Regions from separate parts of the Streptomyces sp. NPDC001599 genome, predicted to be linked through region 2. Evidence: predicted binding sites of a transcription regulator. Region 2 holds the regulator's gene; the other holds the start of a gene.
The links. The regulator HrcA, encoded in region 2, represses chaperone genes, less so after heat shock. The targets are predictions, from matches to a motif close to TTNGCACTCNGNNNNNCNGAGTGCNAA.
Positions count from the first base shown of each region.

Region 1 (6,955 bases), on a different contig from region 2:
AGTCGCCGTCGAGACCGACCGACCCGACGGTGATGGCGCTCTTGCCGGTGAGCTTCTTGGTCCAGCCCGCGAGGTTGAGGTCAGAGTCCTCGAACTCCGGGAGCCAGTAGCGGCGGGTGGAGGCGTGGAAGGCATCGACACCGGCCGAGGCGAGCGGGGCGAGGACGGCCTCCAGCTCCTCGGGGGTCTCGGCGAGGCGGGCGCCGTAGACGTCCTGCTTCCACTGGGAGTACCGGAAGATCACGGGGAAGTCGGCGGAGACCGTCTCCCGTACGGCGGCCACGATCTCGGCGGCGAACCTCGTCCGGGACACGGGGTCGCCGCCGTAGGCGTCGGTGCGGCGGTTGGTGCCGGACCACAGGAACTGGTCGACGAGGTAGCCGTGGGCACCGTGGATCTCCACGCCGTCGAAGCCGATGCGCTCGGCGGCCGCGGCGGACTCGGCGAAGGCGCCGATGACGTCGTCCAGGTCGCGCTGGGTCATCGCCTTTCCGGTGGGCTCGTCCTCACCGATGCGCAGACCGGACGGGCCGACGGCGGGGGCGTCCGGGAAGGGCTGCTCCCCGGCCTTGCGGACCATGCCGATGTGCCACAGCTGCGGCACGATCGTGCCGCCCGCCGCGTGCACCGCCTCGGCGACCTTCGCCCACCCGGCGAGCTGCTCCTCGCCGTGGAAGCGCGGGACGCGGTCGCTCTGCCCGGCCGAGTCGTGGCCGACGTAGGTGCCCTCGGTGACGATCAGTCCGACTCCGGCGGCGGCGCGGCGGGAGTAGTACGACACCACGTCCTCGCCGGGGACGCCGCCCGGGGAGAACATCCGGGTCATCGGCGCCATCGCGATGCGGTTCGGCACGGTGAGGCCGTTGATGGTGGCCGGGCGGGCGAGGAGCTGGGCGGCGCGGGTGGCGGCCTCGGCGGGGGTGACGGTCACGTGGGGGCTCCTGGGATGGGGTACCAGTCGGTATGTGCGCGCGCATGCATCGCACTCCAACGGGAACGGGCCGGCCCCGCCGGACCATTCCGTCCGGCGCCCCGATGTGACCCGGGCCACAGCGGAAGGGTGAGGGGCGGAAGGGAGCGAGGGGTGGTCGGGGGCCGGACACGCCCGAGGGCGGCACCCCCCTGTCGGGGAGTGCCGCCCTCGGTCCGTGCTGGACGGTCGATCAACCGGAACCGGTCGATCAGAAGTCCATGTCACCGCCCGGCATGCCGCCCGGGGCGCCCGCCGGAGCGGCCTTCTCGGGCTTGTCGGCGATGACGGCCTCGGTGGTGAGGAACAGCGCGGCGATGGAGGCGGCGTTCTGCAGGGCAGAGCGGGTCACCTTCGCCGGGTCGATGATGCCCTCGGCGATCATGTCGACGTACTCACCGGAGGCGGCGTTCAGGCCGTGGCCGACGGTCAGGTTGCGGACCTTCTCCACGACGACGCCGCCCTCGAGACCGCCGTTGACGGCGATCTGCTTCAGCGGGGCCTCCAGGGCGAGCTTCACGGCGTTGGCGCCGGTCGCCTCGTCACCCGACAGCTCCAGCTTCTCGAAGACCTGGGAGGCCTGGAGCAGGGCCACGCCACCACCGGCGACGATGCCCTCCTCGACGGCCGCCTTCGCGTTGCGAACGGCGTCCTCGATGCGGTGCTTGCGCTCCTTGAGCTCGACCTCGGTGGCGGCACCGGCCTTGATGACGGCCACGCCGCCGGCCAGCTTCGCCAGGCGCTCCTGGAGCTTCTCGCGGTCGTAGTCCGAGTCGCTGTTCTCGATCTCGGCGCGGATCTGGTTGACGCGGCCCTGGACCTGGTCGGCCGAGCCGGCGCCGTCCACGATCGTGGTCTCGTCCTTGGTGATGACGACCTTGCGCGCGCTGCCCAGCAGGTCCAGCGTGGCGTTCTCGAGCTTGAGGCCGACCTCCTCGGAGATGACCTCGCCGCCCGTGAGGATGGCGATGTCGCCGAGCATGGCCTTGCGGCGGTCGCCGAAGCCCGGGGCCTTGACGGCGACGGACTTGAAGGTGCCGCGGATCTTGTTGACCACCAGGGTCGACAGGGCCTCGCCCTCGACGTCCTCGGCGATGATCAGCAGCGGCTTGCCCGACTGCATGACCTTCTCCAGGAGCGGCAGCAGGTCCTTGACGTTGCCGATCTTGGAGTTGGCGATCAGGATGTACGGGTCGTCGAGCGACGCCTCCATACGCTCCATGTCGGTGGCGAAGTACGCCGAGATGTAGCCCTTGTCGAAGCGCATACCCTCGGTGAGCTCCAGCTCCAGACCGAAGGTCTGGGACTCCTCGACGGTGATGACGCCTTCCTTGCCGACCTTGTCCATGGCCTCGGCGATGAGCTCGCCGATCTGGGTGTCGGCGGCGGAGATGGAGGCCGTGGAGGCGATCTGCTCCTTGGTCTCGACGTCCTTCGCCTGCTCCAGCAGGGCGGCGGAGACGGCCTCGACGGCCTTCTCGATACCGCGCTTCAGGGCCATCGGGTTGGCGCCGGCCGCGACGTTGCGCAGGCCTTCCTTGACCAGGGCCTGGGCGAGGACGGTCGCGGTGGTCGTACCGTCACCGGCGACGTCGTCCGTCTTCTTGGCGACTTCCTTGACCAGCTCGGCGCCGATCTTCTCGTACGGGTCCTCGAGCTCGATCTCCTTGGCGATGGAGACACCATCGTTGGTGATCGTGGGGGCGCCCCACTTCTTCTCGAGGACGACGTTGCGGCCCTTGGGGCCGAGCGTCACCTTGACGGCGTCCGCGAGCTGGTTCATGCCGCGCTCGAGGCCGCGCCGCGCCTCCTCGTCGAACGCGATGATCTTGGCCATGTGAAGTGGTCCCTCCAGGACTGGGGGTGATTCCTTCGGACCGCGCCCGCGCCCGCGACGGACGGCTCGCCGGCCTTGTGGTTCCTTCCCCACCCGGCCTGCGGGCCTCACCGACCCGGTCCTTCGTTGTCACTCTCACCTTCAGAGTGCTAACGCCAATGATTAGCACTCGGCATGGTCGAGTGCAAGCGCCTCTCGGGGATCGGGCCCGGCCGTCAGCCACCCGCGAACAAGGGGGCGAGGGGCATCCGGGCAGGCCGAAGGGCCCGTACCCAGCGGGTACGGGCCCTTCGGATGAAGACCGGGTTGCGGTGGCCGCGCGTCTCAGGCGCTGAGGCGAACCATGTCGGCCTGCGGGCCCTTCTGACCCTGCGAGATCTCGAACTCGACCCGCTGGCCTTCTTCGAGGGTGCGGTAGCCGTCCATCTGAATCGCGCTGTAGTGGACGAAAACATCCGCACCACCGTCGACCGCGATGAAGCCGTACCCCTTCTCCGCGTTGAACCACTTGACGGTGCCCTGAGCCATGCCTAACTCCCCTATTACTGGCCCTTGCACAGATCCGCACTTCGCGGACCCGGGTCAGACCTCGCCCCCTCACGACTGGGGGCGTGCGCCGGAACGCGTCGACCGCGGCTGAATGTATCTGTCCAACTGCCGTCTGCAACAGGTCAATCGGACGAGAAATCTGGACGCACCCGGTCCGGAATGTGGCGAGAATTCGCCTGAATTCGGGTCAAGTCGGGTCACGCAAAGAGAACAAAAGCCGCAGAATACGCTCGCACTTTGGCTACTTCTTGTCGGGCGGGCGGCAGGAATTAACGGTTCCCGTTGTGCCGATCGGGAGCGCGTTCCCCAACTCTACCGCGCTCAACCACATGGAATTGCCCCCTCCGTTTCTCTTACGGAGAGGGCAATACGCACTACAAGGTGTATCTGCGGTGGATCAGTCCCGCATCGGTGACCGCGTCAGCCGCCGGCCACCGCCGGGATGATCGAGACGCCCGCGCCGTCCGGCGTCGCGGTCTGAAGGCCCTGCTCGAAGCGGACGTCGTCGTCGTTGACGTAGACGTTGACGAAGCGGCGCAGCTTGCCCTGGTCGTCCAGGACGCGGGCGGCGATGCCGGTGTGGTTCTTCTCCAGGTCGGAGATGACCTCCCCGAGGTTGGCACCGTCGGCACTCACCTCGGCCTTGCCGCCGGTGTAGGTGCGCAGGATGGTCGGGATGCGAACGGTCACGCTCATGCGAGGCCAGCCTCTCGGAAGGAGTCCAGGTTCGGGCGGATGGTGGCGGTGAGGCCGGTGCCGGCCACCGCGTCGAGGGTCTTCAGTCCGTCGCCGGTGTTGAGGACGACGGTGGTGAGCGACGGGTCGAGGACGCCGTTCTCGATCAGCTTCTTCGTGACGCCGACCGTCACGCCGCCCGCCGTCTCCGCGAAGATGCCCTCGGTACGGGCGAGCAGCTTGATCGCGTCCACGACCTGCTCGTCGGTCACGTCCTCCACCGCGCCGCCGGTGCGGCGGGCGATGTCGAGGACGTAGGGGCCGTCGGCCGGGTTGCCGATGGCCAGCGACTTGGCGATGGTGTTCGGCTTCTGCGGGCGGACCACGTCGTGACCGGCCTTGAACGCCGTGGAGACCGGCGAGCAGCCCTCGGCCTGCGCGCCGAAGATCTTGTACGGCCGGTCCTCGACCAGACCCAGCTCGATCAGTTCCTTGAGCCCCTTGTCGATCTTCGTCAGCTGGGAGCCGGAGGCGATCGGCACGACGATCTGGTCGGGCAGCCGCCAGCCGAGCTGCTCGCAGATCTCGTACGCGAGGGTCTTGGAGCCCTCGGCGTAGTAGGGGCGCAGGTTGACGTTGACGAAGCCCCAGCCCTCGCCGGCCGGGTCGCCGATCAGCTCGGAGCAGAAGCGGTTCACGTCGTCGTAGTTGCCCTCGATGCCGACCAGCTCACCGCCGTAGACGGCGGCCATGACGACCTTGCCCTGCTCCAGGTCGTGCGGGATGAACACGCAGGAGCGGAAGCCGGCGCGGGCGGCGGCGGCCCCGACGGCCCCGGCGAGGTTGCCGGTGGAGGAGCAGGACAGGGTGGTGAAGCCGAAGGCGCGGGCGGCCTCGATGGCCTGGGCGACGACGCGGTCCTTGAAGGAGTGCGTGGGGTTGCCGGAGTCGTCCTTGACGTACAGGCCGCCGGTGACGCCCAGTTCGCGGGCCAGGTTGTCGGCCTGGACGAGCTTGGTCCAGCCGGGGTTGATGTTCGGCTTGGTCGCGACGTCGGCCGGGACCGGCAGCAGGGGGGCGTAGCGCCAGATGTTCGCGGGGCCCGCTTCGATGCGCTTACGCAGTTCCTCGGTGTCGTAGGCCGAGTAGTCGTAGGCGATCTCGAGGGGGCCGAAACACTCTTCGCAGGCGAAGACCGGTCCGAGCGGAACCCGGTGGCCGCATTCCCGGCAGCTCAGCGCGGCGGCGGGGCCGAGGTCGACGGCGGCGTCGGTGGGGTTCGTGGAGGTTTCGGCAGTCTGCACAGCCATGGAGGCGAGGCCCTTTCTCCTCATCTTCCTCACGACGCATCTCGCCGTGAGACGGATTTGGCACCTTCCCTAGCCGGGAGCCTCGCCACGTCCGTGTGACAAGAACCGACTGGAGGGTTGCCGGGGCTTCATCGGGCCGTATCCCTCTGCCCCTCTGGATGAGCGGTATGAAGTTGTTTCGCGCTGGTACACGCGGCGACCCCGGCATGCGGTGGCCCCACGCGTTGTTCAAGACTGTAACCGAAGGCCAGGGCGGTCGAGACAGTCGTCCGTACCGCGAGATGGATCACAACGGATCACGAAGGAGACCACGGGACGTGCTGGAAGAAGTCGAGCGCTGGCTGAACGCACGCTCCTGGTCGGCCGCGGACCGGCCGGTCCAGCACCTTCTGGCCGCCAAGCACGCCACCGGGCAGTCGGTGAGCGTGGTGCTTCCCGCCCTGGACGAGGAGGCGACGGTCGGCGACATCGTGTCGGTGATCCGGCGGGAGCTGGTGCTCGCAGTCCCGCTCGTCGACGAGATCGTGGTCGTGGACTCCGGGTCGAGCGACCGTACGTCGGAGGTGGCCGCGGCGGCCGGGGCGCGCGTCGTGCACCGTGACGCGATCCTGCCCCGCATCCCCGCCGTGCCGGGCAAGGGCGAGGTGCTGTGGCGTTCCCTGCTGGTCACCGCCGGGGACATCGTCTGCTTCGTCGACGCGGACCTGCGCGAGTTCTCCGCCGACTTCGTCTCCGGGATCGTGGGCCCGCTGCTCACCGATCCGGAGGTGCACCTCGTCAAGGCCATGTACGACCGCCCGCTGGCCGGGGCGGCCGGGCAGGGCGGCCGGGTCACCGAGCTGATGGCCCGCCCGCTGCTCAACATGCACTGGCCGCAGCTGGCCGGCTTCGTCCAGCCGCTGGGCGGTGAGTACGCGGCCCGCCGCTCGCTGCTCGAACGGCTCCCCTTCCCGGTCGGCTACGGCGTCGAGCTGGGCATGCTGGTCGACGCCCTGCACCTGGTGGGTCTGGACGCGCTCGCGCAGGTCGACGTCGGGGTCCGCGTCCACCGCCACCAGGACGGGCGGGCGCTGGGCCGGATGGCCGCGGCGATCTACCGCACCGCCCAGCTCCGCCTGGCCCGCGGCCACCTGGTCCGCCCGGCCCTCACCCAGTTCGAGCGGGGCGTCGACGGCTTCGAGCCGCGCACCTACGCCGTGGACACCGAGGAACGGCCCCCGATGACGGAGATCGCGGAGTACGCGGCCCGGAAGGTGGCGTGACCCGGGCGCCTCAGCCGGAGACGCCGTCCGACCAACGCCACCTGCCGCCGGAGTCCCGCTCGCAGGTCAGGTACTCGCCGCCGCGGCCGTGGGTGCTCAGGCCCCGGTGCTTCTTGGCGCAGAACTGGCCGTCGGCGTAGCAGTTTCCGGCCGGGCTCATCAGCTCGCAGGCCCCGGAGCCGCCGCCGGTCCCGCCGCTCCCGCTCGTGCCGCCGGTGCCGTCGGCCCGGGTCTTCGACGGCTTCGGGGCGGGTTCCGGCGTGTGCAGCAGGCGCCCGACGCAGTCGCGGCCGTCGCGGGGGACGGTGAAGGTCACGGCGCCGGAGCCGCCGCTCTGCTCGCAGACCTTCTC
Region 1 is NZ_JBIAVA010000010.1:37,568-44,522, reverse strand. Features, by position in the region: gene ACFYZ3_RS24745 (NADH:flavin oxidoreductase) at 1-931, opposite strand, end outside; gene groL (chaperonin GroEL) at 1,182-2,807, opposite strand; gene ACFYZ3_RS24735 (cold-shock protein) at 3,132-3,335, opposite strand; gene ACFYZ3_RS24730 (MoaD/ThiS family protein) at 3,777-4,052, opposite strand; gene thrC (threonine synthase) at 4,049-5,341, opposite strand; SAM riboswitch class I at 5,359-5,506, opposite strand; gene ACFYZ3_RS24720 (glucosyl-3-phosphoglycerate synthase) at 5,659-6,603, shown strand; gene ACFYZ3_RS24715 (hypothetical protein) at 6,614-6,955, opposite strand, start outside.
Region 1: groL (chaperonin GroEL) is a predicted target of HrcA. The motif match lies at 2,970-2,996, and genes of this name have one in related genera.

Region 2 (6,955 bases):
TCCCTGGGCCGCGGCGCCTGGACCGACGACACCGGGGCGGCCGTCGGCGCCCGGCTGGCCCGCGTGTGGCACTCGGGCGAGGGACAGCTCGACGAACTGCGTGCCGCCCTCGAGAAGGACCCGCCCCGCCCGCGCGACCCGTGGCGCTCCGGCCCCGTCGGCCACCCCTGGCCCGGCGACGCGCTCGGCCCGGACGGCACGCACGGCACCGCGCTCGCCTACCGTCTGGTCGCCGGCGGCAGGCCGCTGGGCACCCTGGTCATCGGACGGGCCGACACCCCGGGCGCCCCCGACACCCCGGGCGCCCCCGACACGCCGGGCGCCACCGGTTTCCCCGACGAGATCACCGGCCTGGTCGAGGACCTCAGCCGCCGGGTGGCGCTCGCCATCGGCGCCGCCCGCCAGTACGCCCGGCAGGCCACCATCAGCGCCGTACTCCAGCGTGGCCTGCTGCCCGGCGCCGTAGCGGAGATCCCCGGCGTGCGCAGCGCCCTCGTCTACGAACCGCGTGACAAGGGCGGCCCCAGCGGCGACTTCTACGACCTCTTCCCGGCCGGCGACGGCCGCTGGTGCTTCGCCGTGGGCGACGTCCAGGGCAAGGGCCCCGAGGCCGCCGTCGTCATCGGGCTCGCCCGGCCCTGGCTGCGGCTGCTGGCCCGCGAGCAGTACGGCGTCCCCGACGTCCTCGACCGCCTCAACCAACTCCTCCTCGACGACGCCACCGAGGCCGCCGACGCCGCCGCCCGCGCGCTGGTCGCCGCCGGAGGCCCACCGGTTGCCCCGGGCGACGGACCGCAGACCCGCTTCCTCTCCCTGCTCTACGGCGAGCTGGTCCCCTTCGACGGCGGCGTCCGCTGCACCCTCGCGTCCGCCGGACACCCCCTGCCGCTGCTCCTCGGGCCCGACGGCACGGTGTCCGCCGTCGCGTGCCCGCAGACCCTGCTCGGCGTCGTCGAGGACGCCACGTACGTCAGCGAGACCTTCGAGCTGCGGTCCGGCGACACCCTGCTGTGCGTCACCGACGGGATCACGGAGCGGCGCAGCGGCTCCCGCCAGTTCGACGACGGCGACGGGCTCGCCGCGGCGCTGGCCGGGTGCGCGGGCCTGGACGCCGGGCTGGTCGCCGAGCGCATCAGGCGTCTGGTGCACGAGTTCGGGCCGCGGCCCCCGGAGGACGACCTGGCGCTGCTGGTGCTCCAGGCGGAGTGAACGGGCGGAGCGAACGGGAGGGCTGAACGGGGCGGGCAGGGGTTCCGGCCGGGTGCGGGACAATGGAACGCATGCCCTCCGCACTCCCCGACGGCGAGCCCGTCCCCGCCGACGGCGCCCTGCCCGCGTCCGCGCTCGCCGGGGCCGCCGACCGCCCCCTCGGCTTCTACCTGCACGTGCCGTACTGCGCGACCCGCTGCGGCTACTGCGACTTCAACACCTACACCGCCACCGAGCTGCGCGGCACCGGCGGCGTCCTCGCCTCCCGCGACAACTACGCCGACACGCTCGTCGACGAGGTACGCCTGGCCCGCAAGGTGCTCGGCGACGACCCCCGCGAAGTCCGCACGGTCTTCGTCGGCGGCGGTACGCCCACCCTGCTGGCCGCCGGTGACCTGGTGCGGATGCTGGGCGCGATCCGCGACGAGTTCGGCCTGGCGCCGGACGCGGAGATCACCACGGAGGCCAACCCGGAGTCGGTCGACCCGGCGTATCTCGCCACCCTCCGCGAGGGCGGCTTCAACCGGATCTCCTTCGGCATGCAGAGCGCCAAGCAGCACGTCCTGAAGATCCTGGACCGCACCCACACCCCCGGCCGCCCCGAAGCCTGTGTCGCCGAGGCCCGCGCGGCCGGCTTCGACCACGTCAACCTCGACCTGATCTACGGCACCCCCGGCGAGTCCGACGACGACTGGCGGGCCTCTCTGGACGCCGCGCTCGGCGCCGGACCCGACCACGTCTCGGCGTACGCCCTGATCGTCGAGGAGGGCACCCAGCTCGCCCGGCGGATCCGGCGCGGCGAGGTCCCGATGACCGACGACGACGTGCACGCCGACCGGTACCTGATCGCCGAGGAGACCCTGTCCGCGGCGGGCTACGACTGGTACGAGGTGTCCAACTGGGCCACCTCCGACGCCGGACGCTGCCTGCACAACGAGCTGTACTGGCGGGGCGCCGACTGGTGGGGCGCGGGACCGGGCGCGCACTCCCACGTGGGGGGCGTGCGGTGGTGGAACGTGAAGCACCCGGGGGCGTACGCGGGGGCGCTGGCGGCGGGGAAGTCGCCGGGGGCGGGCCGGGAGATCCTCACGGACGAGGACCGGCGGGTCGAGCGCATCCTGCTGGAGCTGCGGCTCCGGGAGGGCGTGCCCCTGTCGCTGCTGCGGGAGGCGGGGCTCGCGGCGTCGCGGCGGGCACTGTCGGAGGGGCTGCTCCAGGAGGGGCCGTACGAGGCGGGGAGCGCGGTGCTGACGCTGCGCGGGCGGCTGCTGGCGGACGCGGTGGTGCGGGACCTGGTGGACTGATCACTCGGGGGAGTGAATCGGTGCGGAACGCGGGTTCGGCCCCTAACCTGATCCATAGGCTGCCGCCGACAGCACGCGGCGAATGTGGAGGGCCACGGAGATGACAGCTGTGGACGAACGTGGAGTCGCGGAGTTCTTCGCGGGGTTCGAGCCACCCGAGGGGCTCAAGGTGGAGCTTCTCCGGGGAGAAATCGTGATGATGGCCAGCCCCGATCTGGTGCACAACCGGATCGTGACTTCGCTGATGGATCAGATTCCGCACCGGCGGTGGGAACGGCTTCAGACCCAGGACGTCGACGTTGTCGACGAGGCCAGCGAGCCTGTACCCGACCTGGTGGTCATGGAAGTCGGCGTTGGCCCGGACTCTGGGCGTCTTCTGCCGTCACAGATGATCACGATGGTCGTGGAAGTGGTCTCGAAGACCAGCGTCGACCGAGACTATGGCGTCAAACGCTTGATCTATGCTGCGGGTGAAGTGCCCACCTACCTGATCATCGACCCCGTCATGGCCCAGTGTGTTCTGTACTCGGAGCCGGTCGGGCGAGGTGAGGGGGCTGACTACCAGGTGCAGCGGATCACTCAGTTCGGGACACCGCTGCCGCTGGAACAGTTGGGCGTGGAGTTGAACACCACCATGTTCGGTACCTACAAGGGCGTCAAGCCTCATCACCGTCCGTAACGAAATCGATCAGCTCCTCCACCCGCCCCAGCAGCTCCGGCTCCAGGTCCTTGTACGACCCCACCCGCGCCAGGATCGCCTGCCACACCGCGCCCGTGTTCTCCGAGGGCCAGCCCAGTGCCCGGCACACCCCCGTCTTCCAGTCCTGACCGCGAGGCACCCGGGGCCAGCCCTCGATCCCCACCGACGCCGGCTTCACCGCCTCCCAGATGTCGATGTACGGGTGGCCCACGACCAGCGCGTGCTCGCTCGTCACCGCCTCCGCGATCCGCCACTCCTTCGAACCCGGCACCAGGTGGTCCACCAGGACGCCCAGCCGCGCGTCAGGGCCCGGGGCGAAGTCGGCGACGATCGACGGCAGGTCGTCCACACCGCCCAGGTACTCCACGACGACGCCCTCGATCCGCAGGTCGTCGCCCCAGACCTTCTCGACCAGCTCGGCGTCGTGCCGCCCCTCGACATAGATGCGCCCGGCGCGCGCCACCCGCGCCCGTGCGCCGGGGACGGCGACCGAACCGGACGCGGTACGGGAGGGGGCGGACCGCGCCGGACCGGAGGAGGACGACGGCCGCACCAGCGTCACCACGAGGCCCTCCAGCAGGAACCCGCGCGGCTCCAGCGGGAACACCCGGTGCTTGCCGAAGCGGTCCTCCAGGGTCACCGTGCCCGCCTCGCAGCGGATCACCGCGCCGCAGAACCCGGTGCCGGGCTCCTCGACCACCAGGCCGGGATCGGCGGGCACCTCGGGAACGGGCTGCGGTTTCTTCCACGGAGGGGTCAGGTCGGCGGAGTACTGGCGCATTCTGCCGACGATACGAGGAACGCCCGCGCGGTGATCAGCGCGACACGCCGAACCGGGCGGCCAGCGCGTCGCGTTGGGCCCGGACGAACCCCGCGTCCACCACCGTTCCGTGACCGGGGACGTACAGCGCGTCGTCGCCGCCCACCGCCAGCAGCCGGTCCAGCGCGGCAGGCCAGCGCGACGGTACGGCGTCGGGCCCCGCCTGCGGCGCGCCGGACTCCTCGACCAGGTCCCCGCAGAACAGGACGTTGGGGGAGCCCGGCACCAGCACCGCCAGGTCGTGACCGGTGTGCCCCGGGCCCACGTCGGCGAGCAGGACCCGCCGTCCACCGCCCAGGTCGAGCGCGTGCTCGCCCCGCACCTCGTGCAGAACGGGAACGAGCGCCTCGGCCGCCTCCCGCGCCGCCCGCGCGTCCAGCCCCTCCGCCACCGCGTCCGCGCGCAGCGCCTGCCGCCCCTGTCCGCCCGGCGCGAACAGCGCGCCCGTGCCCGCTGCCCCGTACGCGCCGTACACCTCCGCGTCCGGGAACGCCGCCGCGCCGAAGACGTGGTCGAAGTGCGGGTGGGTCAGCGCGAGATGTGTCACACGGCGGCCGGCGAGTCGCCGCGCCCCCTCGCGCAACCGGGCGCCCTCGTCCAGGCTCGACCCCGCGTCCACCATCAGCGCCGCGTCCGCGCCGAGCACCAGCCCCGCCGTGCAGTCCCACCCCGGCAGCCGGCAGCGTCCCACCCCGTCCGCCAGCCGCTCCCAGCCCAGCTCTTCCCAAGTCACCGTCACGGCGACGACGCTAACGGCTTGGTCCCGGCCTTGCCGGGGGCGTACCCCACGGCCGTACACTGGGCCGGGGAAGTCTGGCACTCGCGAGCCATGAGTGCCAGGACAGACAGGTAAGACAGGCCGAAACGGGCGGACGACAGCTGGAGGTGCGCGCCGAATGCTCAGTGAACGCAGGCTGAAGGTGCTGCGCGCCATCGTCCAGGACTACGTCGGCACCGAGGAACCGGTCGGTTCCAAGGCCCTCACCGAGCGGCACAACCTCGGCGTCTCCCCGGCCACCGTGCGCAATGACATGGCGGCCCTGGAGGACGAGGGGTTCATCGCCCAGCCGCACACCAGCGCGGGGCGCATCCCGACCGACAAGGGCTACCGGCTCTTCGTCGACAAGCTGGCGGGCGTCAAGCCGATGACCGCGCCCGAGCGGCGTGCCATCCAGAACTTCCTGGAGGGCGCCGTCGACCTCGACGACGTCGTGGCCCGCACGGTGCGGCTGCTGGCGCAGCTCACCCGGCAGGTCGCCGTCGTGCAGTATCCGTCGCTGACGCGCTCGACCGTGCGGCACGTGGAGCTGCTCGCGCTCGCGCCCGCGCGCCTGAAGCTCGTGCTGATCACGGACACCGGGCGGGTCGAGCAGCGGATGGTCGACTGCCCGGCGCCGTTCGGCGAGGCGTCGCTGGCCGATCTGCGGGCGCGGCTCAACAGCCGGGTCGCGGGGCGCCGTTTCACGGATGTGCCGGCTCTGGTGGAAGATCTGGCGGAGCCCTTCGAGGCCGAGGATCGCGGTACGGTCTCCACCGTGCTCTCCACTCTCCTGGAGACGCTGGTCGAGGAGAACGAGGAGCGGCTGATGATCGGCGGCACCGCCAATCTGACCCGCTTCGGGCACGACTTCCCCTTGGTGATCCGGCCGGTGCTGGAGGCGCTGGAGGAGCAGGTCGTGCTCCTCAAGCTGCTCGGCGAGGCGAAGGATCCGGGCGTGACCGTACGGATCGGTCATGAGAACGCCCACGAGGGACTCAACTCAACGTCCGTCGTGTCGGTCGGCTACGGTTCGGGCGGCGAGGCGGTTGCCAAGCTCGGCGTGGTCGGACCGACCCGCATGGACTACCCGGGAACGATGGGAGCGGTACGCGCAGTGGCACGGTACGTCGGACAGATCCTGGCGGAGTCGTAGGTGGCCACGGACTACTACGCCGTACTCGGCGTGCGCCGTGACGCTTCCCAGGACGAGATCAAGAAGGCGTTCCGGAGGCTCGCCCGCGAGCTGCATCCGGACGTCAACCCCGATCCGAAGACCCAGGAGCGGTTCAAGGAGATCAACGCCGCCTACGAGGTGTTGTCGGACCCGCAGAAGAAGCAGGTCTACGACCTCGGCGGCGACCCCCTCTCGCAGGCCGCCGGCGGCGGCGCGGGCGGCTTCGGCGCGGGCGGCTTCGGGAACTTCTCGGACATCATGGACGCGTTCTTCGGTACGGCGTCGCAGCGCGGGCCGCGCTCGCGCACCCGCCGCGGCCAGGACGCGATGATCCGCATCGAGGTCGAGCTGGACGAGGCCGCCTTCGGTACGACCAAGGACATCCAGGTCGACACCGCGGTCGTCTGCAACACCTGCAACGGCGAGGGCGCGGCGCCCGGCACCAGTGCCCAGACCTGCGACATGTGCCGCGGCCGCGGCGAGGTCTCGCAGGTCACCCGGTCCTTCCTGGGCCAGGTCATGACCTCGCGCCCCTGCCCCCAGTGCCAGGGCTTCGGCACCGTGGTCCCGACCCCGTGCCCCGAGTGCGCGGGCGACGGCCGGGTCCGCTCCCGGCGCACCCTGACCGTGAAGATCCCGGCCGGTGTCGACAACGGCACCCGGATCCAGCTCGCGGGCGAGGGCGAGGTCGGCCCCGGCGGCGGCCCCGCCGGCGACCTGTACGTCGAGATCCACGAGCTGCCCCACTCCACCTTCCAGCGCCGCGGCGACGACCTGCACTGCACGGTCACCATCCCGATGACGGCGGCGGCCCTCGGCACGAAGGTGCCGCTGGAGACCCTGGACGGCATGGAGGAGGTCGACATCCGCCCGGGCACCCAGTCCGGCCAGTCGATCCCGAAGCACGGCCGGGGCGTCACCCACCTGCGCGGCGGCGGCCGCGGCGACCTCATCGTGCACGTCGAGGTCACCACCCCGGGCAAGCTCG
Region 2 is NZ_JBIAVA010000001.1:72,242-79,196, forward strand. Features, by position in the region: gene ACFYZ3_RS00425 (SpoIIE family protein phosphatase) at 1-1,209, shown strand, start outside; gene hemW (radical SAM family heme chaperone HemW) at 1,281-2,513, shown strand; gene ACFYZ3_RS00435 (Uma2 family endonuclease) at 2,614-3,192, shown strand; gene ACFYZ3_RS00440 (DUF3097 domain-containing protein) at 3,170-3,994, opposite strand; gene ACFYZ3_RS00445 (MBL fold metallo-hydrolase) at 4,029-4,772, opposite strand; gene hrcA (heat-inducible transcriptional repressor HrcA) at 4,930-5,946, shown strand; gene dnaJ (molecular chaperone DnaJ) at 5,947-6,955, shown strand, end outside.